DNA from 3 places in the Saccharococcus sp. Marseille-Q5394 genome. Region 1 is predicted to be linked to each of the others. Evidence: predicted binding sites of a transcription regulator. Region 1 holds the regulator's gene; each other region holds the start of a gene.

Region 1 (4,280 bases):
TATGGCGTAATTGGACGGAGTTATGCGCGAGTTTCCCAACGAGTTTTGCGCAACTTTCATATAGTTATGCTCATTTCGGGACTTTCTAACTATCCGAACTCCACAAAAAAGTCCCACTCCCAACACCCGGAAAGCGGGACTCCAGTTTATTTCTCCAAATTCCCCATCACTTCATCAATCTGACGTTGCTGTTCAGCCTTTATTTCTTCAAGCTTCCGCTTTTCCTCGGCTTTCAGGAATTTTCGATAGCCGACGCGGCAGATGATGATGCTCAGTTCGTAAAGCAAGAACAAGGGAACAGTCACCAATAAATGCGACATGATGTCCGGCGGCGTGATGAATGCCGCAATGACGAACAGGACAAAATATGCTACCTTTCGGATTTTCACCAGTTTCACAGGATCCAATATGCCGAGTCTCGACAGAAATAATAGGACGATCGGAAGCTGGAATATAACGCCGAACGGAATCAGTATTTGAAACAGGAAAGTGAAATATTCATTAATACCGACCGTCTGCGTTATGCCGAGCTCCGCGGAAAGTTCCTTCATGAAATTCATGACGAACGGCACAAGGACAAAATAAGAAAACGCAATTCCAACGAGCAATAGCATAAAAGCGAACGGGATATAGCTCAACGTCACTTTGCGCTCCGTCTCATGCAACCCCGGTGAAATGAACGACCAGAACTGGTACATGATGACCGGCGAAATGATGACGACCGCTAAGAAGATGATGACCTTCAAGTACAGGGCTATCGGATCGACTACGTTGAACGCATGGAATTCCTCATATCCTGCCTCTGATTGCAGGAACTTGATGATCGGCTTCGCGATGAAAAAGCTCCCGATTACCGCAATAACAAAGAAAACGACGATTACCATCAGTCGTTTTCTAATTTCATCTATATGTTCAATGACTGTTAAATTTTTCTCTTTCATCGGACAGACATCCTTACTTATTGCACATCATTTTTCTTGTCTTCCACTTTTTTGACCGTGTCGTCATCATCGGACACAAGTCCTTTCGTCGCTGATTTGAATTCACGCAATGAAGAGCCGAACGCTTTTCCGATCTCCGGCAACTTCTTCGGTCCAAAAATGAGCAATGCTATGATTGCGATTAGAATTAAACTAGTTACTCCTGGAGCCATTTCGGACACCTCCTTCATATGTAATCCATTTTACATGAAAACAACTTCTATTACTATTGAACAGGTCACTCTATTTGTGAATCTTTTTCGTCATTTTTTATGAAATAAATCAATGTCTGCAACTCTACCGACAAATCGATCGTATGGATGCGCATCCAGTCAGGCGCTGTCAGACGGACAGGGGTGAAATTGAGGATTCCTTTTACACCGATATCGACCATCCGATCCGCAATTTCCTGCGCCGCCCTCGTCGGAACGGTGAGAATGACAAGATTAATGCCCAATTCCTTAATCTTCTCTTCCATCATGTCCGGATGAAACACCGGGATATTACTAATCGTCTTCCCTTCTTTCGGAGCCTTCGGGTCGAACGCAACAACAATACGCGTATTATGGTTCTTCTGGAAATTATATTTAAGAAATGCGTTTCCTAAGCTTCCTACGCCGATCAATGCAACATCCGTCTCTTCATCCTGATTCAGTGCCCTTCGGAAGAATAAAAGGAGGTCGTTCACATCATAGCCGTAGCCTTTGCGCCCGAGCGCTCCAAAATGGGAGAAGTCACGGCGGATCGTCGCGGCATCGATTTTCATCGCCTCGCTCAATTCGCTGGACGATACTCGCTTCTTGCCGGCATTCGCGAAGTTTTGTAGGAATCTATAATATAAAGGAAGGCGTTTAGACGTCGCCTGCGGAACTCTTGGAGTCGATTCAGCCATTTCTTACCTCCTGTACGTACGTGCAATGAGCTCATTTTATCGTACTCCAGATACGTGCTGAAGTAAAGCCAACGATTGCACCGGCACGCCCATTCGATTACACTAAAAGTGGAATAGAGGTGTGCTCAATGATCGTATTACAAGTGAATGGAATTACGAAATCGTTCTCAGGAACTGACATATTGAATAATGTCCGACTCGAAGTGCAGCACCGTGACAGAGTTGCGCTCGTTGGACGGAACGGTGCCGGCAAGTCGACATTGCTGAAAATCATTGCGGGAGAGATGTCCGCGGACTCTGGCGATATCATCATGCCGAAAGATGTACAGGTAGGCTATCTTGAACAGCACGCGGGCATTGATTCCCCCCTCAACATCTGGGATGAGATGCTGACCGTTTTCGGGCCGCTGCTTGAAATGGAAAAGAGGCTCCGCAAGCTCGAAGCACAAATGGCGGATCCTACCGTTTACGGGAATCCGCAAGAATACGAGCGGGTCATGAAGGATTATGACGCATTGCAAATTGACTTCAAGGATTCCGGCGGGTATCAGTACGAGTCAGATATGCGTTCAGTCCTGCATGGCATGCGTTTTTATCCCGAAGACTACGAGAAGAACGTCAATCTGTTGTCAGGCGGACAGAAAACGCGGTTGGCGCTTGCAAAAATGCTGCTCAGCAAACCGGATCTCCTTATCTTGGACGAGCCGACGAACCATTTGGACATCGAGACACTCGGCTGGCTTGAAAAATACCTCGTCTCCTATGAAGGGGCGATCCTCATCGTTTCCCATGACCGTTATTTCCTCGATCAGATCGTGACGATCACGTATGAAGTGTCGAGGCGGAAAGTGACGAAGTATGTCGGCAACTATAGCGCCTATCTTGTTGAAAAGGCGAAGAACTATGAGCGGGACAAGAAGTTATATGAGCGCGAGACGAGCGAAAAAGCGAAGCTCGAGGATTTCATCCAACGGAATATCGCACGCGCATCGACTTCCAAGATGGCAAAAAGCCGCCGGAAGCAGCTTGAACGGACGGAATGGATGGATGCGCCAGATGGGGATGAGAAGTCCGCAAGCTTTTCTTTCTCAATCGATCGGCCAAGCGGCAACGATGTGCTTACATTGGATAACATCGCTGTCGGCTATGACGGCAAACCTGTTTCCAAGCATATTAACATGCATGCATACAAAGGAGACCGGATTGCGATCATCGGTCCGAACGGGATTGGCAAGTCGACATTGCTGAAAACGATCGTCAAAAGGCAGGAGCCGGTTGACGGGACGATCCGCTACGGAACGAATGTCCAGTTCGGTTATTATGACCAGAACCAAGCGACAATCCTTGGTACGGGGACAGTTCTCCATGAGTTATGGGATGAGTGGCCGATGATGAATGAAAAGGATGTCCGCTCAGTACTCGGGCGTTTCCTGTTCACTGGAGAAGACGTCGAAAAGCCAGTCGCTTCATTATCTGGCGGCGAGAAGGCGCGTCTTTCATTAGCGAAACTCATGCTACAAAAATCGAATACGCTCGTGCTTGACGAGCCGACGAACCATCTCGACCTCGACAGCAAGGAAGTGTTGGAAAATGCATTGGATGACTTCCCAGGCACGATCCTCTTCGTCTCCCATGACCGCTACTTCATCAACCGGATTGCTACGAAAGTGATTGACGTCGGCCCTATTGGCGTTACGGAGTATCTCGGCGATTACGATTACTTCATTGAAAAGAAAAATGAGCTTGAGGAACTGCAGGCAGAACAAGCAGCTTCAAATCAAAAAGCCCAGCCGAAGAACCGGCGGAATGAAGAGGATAAAGAAGTTAAACGGCAAGAGCGCCGATTGACAAGGGCGATTGCGGAAATCGAAGAGTCGCTCGGCAAATTGGATGCCGAAATCTCCGTTCTGCAGGAAGAGTTGCTGAATCCTGTTTTTGCAGACGATCATGTAAAGCTGATGGAGCTGCAGGAACAGATCGACGAACTCCAGCTGCAACACGACAACCTTTCTGAGGAATGGCTGAATTTGCAGGAAGAGCTCGAAAAATTGAATTTGGAAGCCTAAAAATAGCTGTCGACTGGAATGAACGCCATTCGACAGCTTTTTTCCGTTTTCGACATCCCATCCATTTGATTTCCACAATCTTATCAACAGTCCACACGTTGATATAATAGGATATGAACATAGTTATCCACGTTATCCACATTTTCTGTAGCGATTACCAACGCAGTTATCCAAAACATGAATCGGTCATACACACGAATCTTTGAACTATCCACAACTTATCAACAATTGTGCATAAGTACGAATGTTCCCTCTTGACAAGTCGGATTCATTTCGGGACAAATAAAAACGGAAATCGTCAGAACTCGACGATTTCCTTCATTCATTTACTCATTTATTCTC
Region 2 (4,280 bases), on a different contig from region 1:
AGAAATCAACGCACTGATCCGCAATCATGGAAGAGCAGGTAAACTGCTTCTTCCTTCCATATACTAATAGCAAAAGCCTTACACAATGGGAATTCCCGTTGTGTAAGGCTTTTGCTTGTTATCTATCGTCTAGACTTCGGGTGGCAACTGCTCGGGTCATAAGTCAGCTCCGCTGCACGGCAAAATACGCCGTTTCGCAGATCCGCCTTATGCCTGTCGCAGTTAACCGCCACCCTCCGCTTTAGTTTTTATCTTCCAATCGGCCAGTCAAACGGCAATGACCCTGGTGGGGAGTGTTTGATAATGTCGATGACCGGAATTGTATAGGCGAAAAGGATGAGAGCGATCGTAATCCCGATCCATAGATACCAGTTCTCCAAAATTTTCGGAGTCGGATCGGCATCCACCTCTTCTTCTGCAATCGGAAACTCCTGTACGCCGCGTGGTGCGAAGAACGCGAGTTGAATGAAGATATAAATCATCAGGATAATCCCGATGAACAGGATTGTCCCTCCAACTGCCTGCGCCACCTGATAGCTGATCCATGTGCTTACCTGCTCGCCGCCTGCATAATTCGAGAAGTCGGAGCGTCTCGGACCGCCAAGAAGACCTTGGATATGCATTGATGTCGACATGATCGTCATTCCGACGGTCCAAATGATCGTTTGAATGATGCCGAGCTTATTCAACTTCGGAGTCAATCGTCTGCCTGTCAAATGGGGCACGAGCCAATAAGCGATACCGAAGAAGGTCAAGATGACTGTCGTGGCAACCGTCAAATGGAAGTGGCCTGTCACCCAGATCGTATTATGGATGAGTGTATTCATCTGGTGGGATGCGTTGACGATACCGCCCGCGCCACCAGGAATGAAAGCGACCATACCGATGAATGGTGCAAGGAAACGGACGTCCTTCCAAGGCAAGTGCTTGAACCAGCCGAAGAGCCCTTTATGTCCTTTTCGACGGCCTGTCGTTTCGAATGTCGCAAAGATCGAGAACGCCGTCATTAACGTCGGGATGACGACCATAAACGTTAATACGACTTGGATGAATTTCCATGTCGGATCGATTCCCGGCTCTGTCAATTGGTGATGGAAGCCGACCGGAATTGAAAACATAAGCAATAGAATGAATGACATCCTTGCAAGGGAGTCGCTGAATAATTTGCCGCCGATGATCTTTGGAATGATTGCATACCATGCCATATATGCCGGCAGGAGCCAGAAATAGACGAGCGGATGGCCGAAATACCAGAACAGCGTACGGCTGAGCAATACGTTGATCGTAGCTGCGTACCCTAAAGACCAAGGGATGAATTGGATTAAGACGGATGTTGCAACACCAAGGGACGCAATGAACCACATCGCCATATTGATCGTAACCATGAAAGCGAGCAATGGAGATTTCTGTCCCGGATTCGCTTTCTTCCAGACGTACAGTTGACGGAAATTGACGAACACAGCAATCCAGCTGCCTACGATGACCAATGCCAAACCGATATAAAATGCAGCATGGGCACGCAATGGAGCATAGAATGTATACAGTACGTTCGCCTGACCGACCAGAATCGTAGCCGCAGCGATGATTGTACCGATAAGCATCGTCCAAAATGCAACCCAACCCCATTTACGTTGTTTGTCAGATATTCCGACCGTTTTCCCCATCAGGGCAAACTGGAATCCGACGATGAAGAACGTAGTCAACACCAATCCTAAAATGACGCCGTGCACTGTTAAAATCGTATAGTAATTAATTCCGAACGGCAATTTGAATTGGCCTGAACGGGATAGTGTCTGTAGAAGCCCCATTAGTCCGCCGATCAGCAGTGACGCGAATGTCACATGCATGAACGCCATATATAGCCGGGCTTCACCCTTCGAAAACAGCGTATTTTTCAACATCACTCATACACCTCCACAGTTGCAAACATTTGATGATGCCCGATTCCGCAATATTCATTGCAGACGACAGTGAATTCACCAGCATTTTTCATCACCGTCTCAAGCCTGCTCACATGCCCCGGCTCAACCATCATATTGACATTCGTGCCTGCAACTTGAAAGCCATGCACGACGTCCTTAGTAGTGATCTGGAATAAAACAGTGGAACCTTTTGGTACACGGATCTTCTTGACAGGCTTGCCGTCAGCGTCCGTGCCGATATCATAGTTGAACGCAGAAGCAACGATATTGACAGTGTATTTCCCTTCGGCTACTTCACGCAGGCCAAGGTTTTCAGGTTTAAAAGATTCGTGTGCTTCAACGTTCTGTGGATCGATCGTTTCAATATGGCTCATCGGATGCGTTCCTTTCCAGAATGCTGCGAAGCCGATGATCACTAGGAAAAGTGCGAGTGATCCCAATCCGAACGTAAGCCAGATCTTTTCGTATTTATGCAAATGCATTGTTCTTCCTCCTAACGAGTCTCATTATCTTGATAAAAAAAGTGCGTAAAGTCCGAACCATGTCACTAGGATGAAGACACCTAACAGCATGACTGAGATGAAGGTCCCTTTCAGATTGATTCCGGTTTGTGGATTTCCGGATTCTTGCACCGGGCGCTTCTTTGAATTGCCTGTAGCCATACGTTCCACCTCCTGCATTGATTGAATAGCTAACTCATACTTTTATCATAGTCGCGGAGGGGAATTAGAGAATTAGGGAAATCCCTATGAATCTTTAATTTGGGAAAGAGTCCACATTTTGTTCACATCGCCTTCAAGATTTAGACATATACTTTTCGGCAAGGAAATGTGTTTTAGATGAGATGAAAAGGGAATAGAAGTGTGGTTAGCCTTTTTGTGTAAATACTTCTTTTATTTGACCATACTGTTTTTGGAAATTACAATTAGACAGTAAAACTAAATCTATAATGAAAGTCGGTTGAGAATGATGGAGAAATGTAAACTTATTCATGTGGAAAGCCCTGAAAAAGGAGCAGAGCGTTTTTATCAGCTGATAAAAGAAGAGCTTGAGCATAATCGACTTCATGTGCTTGGATTGGCAACAGGAAGTACGATGATCCCAGTCTACAAAAAATTGACGGAATCGGAGTTGGACTTTTCGGAAGTGACAACTTTCAATTTAGATGAATATGTCGGCCTGCCGGCATCCAGCCCGAACAGTTATGCATATTTCATGAACGATCACCTATTCAATAAGAAGACATTTAAAGATACGAATATCCCGAATGGAATGGCAGAGGACTTAGAAGAAGAGTGCAAACGCTATGAGCAAGCGTTGCAAGAAGCCAAACTCGACATTCAACTACTTGGTGTCGGTGAAAACGGCCATATCGCTTTCAATGAACCGGGCACGCCTCCAGACTCCGTTACCCACGTTGCAACATTGACGGATTCAACGCTTGGCGTAAACAGTCAATACTTCGAAAACGATGAGAAGATCCCTAACACTGCATTGACGATGGGAATCGCCTCCATCATGAGCGCCAAAAAATTGGTCCTTCTAGCATTCGGAGAGAAAAAGCGCCCGGCCATCACAAAATTGCTTGAAGGTAAAACTGACCCTGACTGGACCATTACGTATCTCCTAGAGCATGACGATGTTACAATTATTACAGACTTGAAATTTTGAATGTAAGTTATAAGACCACGTTCCTCAGAAGTGAGAGCGTGGTCTTTTTGCGTGTTTATTGATATGTGGACAATCAAATTAACTATGTAACTTTGCGACACTTTGTAATGACTTTGTTACTGAACTGTAATGTTGGACGAGCATACTTCATGGTAAAGTGAATTTAGAAGATTTTTCAGATAAATATAAAAACCTGGGGGAACATATGAGAAACTTAACATACTTGCAAAAGCCTATTGCTGTTTTTGCGTTGTCATTTTTACTATTTATGTCGCCGTTCATTGGTCAAGCAGAAGCTTCCTCATCTGATTCAGCTAAAATTTCCGAAACTGCAACTAGCCTTAAAGGGATAAAATATGTATACGGGGGAACATCAAAAGCGGGTTTTGACTGCTCAGGATTTGTTCAATTCGTATTCAAACAACACGGAATCAACCTATCACGTACGTCTTCAGGAATGTATGCGACAGGCACGAAGGTTGCAAAGAGCGACTTGACTGTTGGCGATTTGGTATTTTTTAATACTACTGGTAAAGGTGTGTCACATGTCGGCATTTATATCGGCGACGGAAAGTTTGCTCATGCCTCATCATCTAAAGGCGTGAAAGTCGACAAGCTTAATGACCCAGCCTATTGGGGCAAACGATACGTTGGCGCTAAACGAATCACAGGCGTTACCGAAGTTGC
Region 3 (4,280 bases), 310 kb from region 1:
GTTGGCAGGCATGCAAAGCGGCAGGTATTTCACTAACTGCAGATGAGTCAAGAGTCCTAAAATGACGATAACTCTTCGGAAGTGACCGATAAAATTGTGAATGTGATCGATAAGGACCTGGGAATGATCGATAAACTTGTGAAAGTGATCGATAACTTCCCGGAAATGATCGATAAGTATTCAAGATGTAAAAAACAGACGTCAGTGACGTCTGTTTTCCACGTTACTCCTCTTTATCCGTTACCGAACCATCTAGCGGCGCGATGAGAAACGCGACGACGATGGCTGCAATCAAGATGATAAAAGGTGCATAGAAAATAATGAAATCAGTCATGCCCATAAGCCCCCTTTACACATGGAAATCCTTCTTCCCACGGACGTATCCTTTATTGAACAGGAACAGTCGCATGAGCAATACAAGCGAAGGGATCAAGAGTCCCAGTCCTAGGATGAACGCGATAATGAGCGAGATTGCCATCGCAGGATTCGTGAAACTGTCGTAAATCGTCAAATACGGGTACAACAAGTACGGATAGTGCGACGCACCATATCCGAAAAACGCAAAGATAAATTGGCCCATGAGCAAAATGAATGCCCACCCGTAATTGTGGCGCTTCCAAAGCAGCCAAACCGTTCCTGCAAACAATAGGAACGAGATGAGGAACATTGGCCAAAACGTTTGGATGTTGTTGTAATGCTCGAGATTATGTTTACGAAGCTCGAATATGATGCCCCCTGCAGTAATGATCGTCGGCAATGACCAGATGAGCGCATATTTCCGCAGCAAATTGGTCGCTTCCACGTCGCCGGCTTTATGCGCATACCATGTCAGGAACACTGCCGAAATGTATAGCGTCGCTGCAATGCTCAAGACGACAATTGACCATGTCAATGGACTTGTGAATAAGACCCAGTAATCGAGCACCGGATTTCCATCGACAATTTCGATGAAGCCGCCTTCTGAAATGGTCAGGACGATTGACAGCGACGCGGGAATCAATATACCCGCCAGACCATACATGAATGAATAGCCTTTATGGCCCCTTGCGCCGTATGTCTCGAAAGCATAATACGAGCCGCGGATTGCTAGCAGGATGATGCCAAAGCTGACAGGAACCAAAAGCGTCGTTCCGTAATAGAAAGCTGTTTTCGGGAAGAACCCGATGATCCCTACGAAGAAGAAGACGAGAAAAACGTTCGTCACTTCCCATACAGGAGATAAATACCGCTGGATGACTTTCGTCAAAATACGCTGTTTACCGGTCAGCAAGCTGTATGCATTGAAAAAGCCAGCTCCGAAATCAATGGCGCCTACGAGAATATAACCGAAGAGGAATGTCCAAAGAACTGAAACCCCTAAAATCTCCAAGTTCATTGTACATCACCGCCTTTTTCCTTATGACGATCTTCCAATTCGCGTTCGACTGGGTTTTTGTTGAACATCCGTCTCAGGACGACGACGCTTCCAATCCCGAGGACGAGATACAGTAATGCAAACAGCATCAGCATGAGGTCTACTTGCCCGCTTGTCGTTGCGGCATCCTCGACTCGCATAATCTTCCGAAGTATCCACGGCTGCCGTCCGACTTCCGCAAGCCACCAACCAGATTCGATGGCGATCATTGTAAGCGGTGCTCCGAGGACAATAAGCCAGCGGAACCATTTTGTCGATACGCGTTTCCAGCCACGGTTGATACCGATCCAATATAATGCAGATAGGATTGTCATCCACATGCCGATGAATACCATAATGTTGAATAAATAGTGGATATAGAGCGGTGGTATTTCATCCTCAGGGAATTGATCCAGACCGATTACTTCCGCGTTAGGATTATTAAATGCAAGCATGGAAAGCCCGAACGGAATGTTAATGGCATACTTCACTTCCCCATCTTTCAACACACCAAATAAGATGAGCGGAGCGTTTTCCTGCGTTTCAAAATGCCACTCTGCCGCAGCAAGTTTTTCGGGTTGGTACTCGGCTAAATACTTACCGGAGAAATCCCCGATCAATGCAGTTGCGATTGAAAATACAAACCCTAGTTTCATTGTTAAATACAGTGCTTTCTTATGATAAACATGGTCGGAGCCTCTCAATAAACGGAATGCCGCAATCGCAGCCAGCACGAATGCCGCAGTCATGTACGCCGTTATGACGACATGCGCCACTTTCGTCGGCATCGCCGGGTTGAACATCGCAATGATCGGATTGATATTGACGATTTCTCCGTCCACGATGTCAAATCCTCGAGGCGCATTCATGAATGCATTCACCATTGTGATGAAAACGGCAGAAAACGAAGCGCCGATTGCAACTGGAACTAATAAAAGCAAATGCTTTTTCTGATTCTCGAATCGATCCCATGTGTATAAATAAATCCCGAGGAAGATGGCTTCAAAAAAGAAAGCGAACGTTTCCATGAATAACGGAAGCGCTATGACATTTCCCGCGAACTCCATGAAATTCGGCCAAAGCAACGATAATTGCAGACCGATGGCGGTTCCTGTAACAACCCCGACAGCCACGGTAATGATAAAACCTCGCGCCCACCGTCTGGCAAGCAATATATAATGTTCATCGTTTTTCTTGATGCCCACCCATTGCGCAATCATGATCATGAGTGGGACACCGACGCCGATTGTCGCGTAAATAATATGGAATGATAATGTAAGTTCTGTTAGGACACGCGAATAAAAAACGGCTTCTTCATTTCCCATCTATTTCCCCTCCTTCAACTTCCGAAAATTCTACCGACAATTGATAGCAACATGATTCCCGCCACTGCAAAGACAAGCCACATGAGCCACTTCTCTTGTTTCTTATACACGGGATCCCTCCGTCCGTTGAATTCCTCTTTATTATCATAAGATAACTGTTCATTACTTTTCCCTATTTACGGTTGAAATAACAGGATTGTCACATGAATTGTGAAATGTTTTCAACTGACGTATTGCTCTTGAGAGTATTTGGAATCTTGTGTATAATGGAGAGATTAAAGAGAGGTGAACACAATGGAAATTAAAAGAAAAGTGCTGGCTTACATTACGAAGGATGACAATGCAGAACGGAAGCTCCTTGTGTTCGAGCATAAGGATAATCCGGAAGCAGGTTGGCAAGTGCCGGGCGGAACGATTGAAGAGGATGAATTGCTCTTAGATGCGCTCTACCGCGAGATCGAGGAAGAAACCGGCATTCGGCGTGAGCAGTTGCAGTTAAATGGCAAAGTGAATAAGGAGAATTATTTTCCTGAAAACCGTCCGAATGTCATCCATGAGCGGAATATCTTTCATCTCACCTATATCGGCGAGGATGAATCGGAATGGGACACTTGCGTCAACAGTACCGGTAAAGACAACGGCATGATCTTCCATTGCCGCTGGATTCCGGTGAATGAGTTGCCCGAGTTAGCTGCAAGTCAGGATAAAGCACTCGAGTTTATAATTTGAGGCGAATTAATGGAGCCCTTATGTAAATAACCACAAAAAATAAAAGCTGCATGGATGTTCAATCCAATGCAGCTTCTTCATTTTCAAGTTCATTATCAATTCGATCCTGCTCACGCAATTGGTCGAGCGGGGCGAACATTTCAATATGGCGATATCGGTTTTCAAAGGTGGCAGGAAGGGTTCCGCCGTATTCCCCATCCAAGTTGAGCAGCACTTCTTCGGACGATGTAATTGTAACTTTCGAAGGCTTTGCGGAAATGACGAGCGGATCATCCAAATGCTCACCGCGCAATGCTAGTGTGACAATCCTGATGAATTCGGCCATATTACATTTTTTCAATACTAATAACGTGAATTTACCGTCATTGATGCTTGAATTCGGCGCCAATTTCTCCAGCCCACCGACGGAGTTGGTCAAACCGACGAGAAAGAGCATCACTTCCCCTTCAAACACTTCATCATCATACTCGATTTTCACATTACTCGAATGGATGGAAGGGAGCATTTCAATCCCTTTTAAATAATAGGCAAGCTGGCCGAGTACCGTCTTAAGCTTGCTTGGTACTTCATATGTCAGCTCTGTCATACGCCCGCCGCCTGCGATGTTGATGAAATGACGATTGTTCATGAGGCCGACGTCCACCGGAATTGTCTCTCCGCGGACGATGATGTCGATGGCTTCGTCAATATCCCTCGGAATTCGAATGGCCCTCGCAAAGTCGTTCGTCGTACCGGTCGGAATAAGCCCGATCGTCGGCCGTTTTTCAAAGGGAGATACCCCGGCGACGACTTCGTTCAACGTACCATCTCCGCCTGATGCGATAATGACGTCA

The links. Region 1 encodes Rex, which represses fermentation and respiration genes when NADH is low (regulators of the CRP and FNR family bind a similar motif). Its sites were predicted from a motif close to TTGTGAAATATTTCACAA; they were not measured.
Region 2: the regulator Rex is predicted to act here: its motif matches at 2,684-2,701, upstream of OC538_RS06895 (cytochrome c oxidase subunit 2A).
Region 3: the regulator Rex is predicted to act here: its motif matches at 2,927-2,944, upstream of OC538_RS15230 (cytochrome ubiquinol oxidase subunit I).

Annotation. Positions count from the first base shown of each region.
Region 1 covers NZ_CAMPPQ010000002.1:610,621-614,900, reverse strand. Annotated here, with positions in the region: gene tatC (twin-arginine translocase subunit TatC) at 147-941, opposite strand; gene OC538_RS13670 (twin-arginine translocase TatA/TatE family subunit) at 959-1,153, opposite strand; gene OC538_RS13665 (redox-sensing transcriptional repressor Rex) at 1,219-1,872, opposite strand; gene OC538_RS13660 (ATP-binding cassette domain-containing protein) at 2,001-3,938, shown strand; gene tsaD (tRNA (adenosine(37)-N6)-threonylcarbamoyltransferase complex transferase subunit TsaD) at 4,269-4,280, opposite strand, start outside.
Region 2 covers NZ_CAMPPQ010000001.1:1,383,969-1,388,248, reverse strand. Annotated here, with positions in the region: gene OC538_RS06910 (putative bifunctional diguanylate cyclase/phosphodiesterase) at 1-67, shown strand, start outside; gene OC538_RS06905 (b(o/a)3-type cytochrome-c oxidase subunit 1) at 249-1,901, opposite strand; gene OC538_RS06900 (cytochrome c oxidase subunit II) at 1,901-2,404, opposite strand; gene OC538_RS06895 (cytochrome c oxidase subunit 2A) at 2,429-2,584, opposite strand; gene OC538_RS06890 (glucosamine-6-phosphate deaminase) at 2,889-3,593, shown strand; gene OC538_RS06885 (C40 family peptidase) at 3,799-4,280, shown strand, end outside.
Region 3 covers NZ_CAMPPQ010000002.1:922,272-926,551, reverse strand. Annotated here, with positions in the region: gene cydS (cytochrome bd oxidase small subunit CydS) at 224-334, opposite strand; gene OC538_RS15235 (cytochrome d ubiquinol oxidase subunit II) at 350-1,375, opposite strand; gene OC538_RS15230 (cytochrome ubiquinol oxidase subunit I) at 1,372-2,718, opposite strand; gene OC538_RS15225 (NUDIX hydrolase) at 3,013-3,447, shown strand; gene OC538_RS15220 (diacylglycerol kinase) at 3,506-4,280, opposite strand, start outside.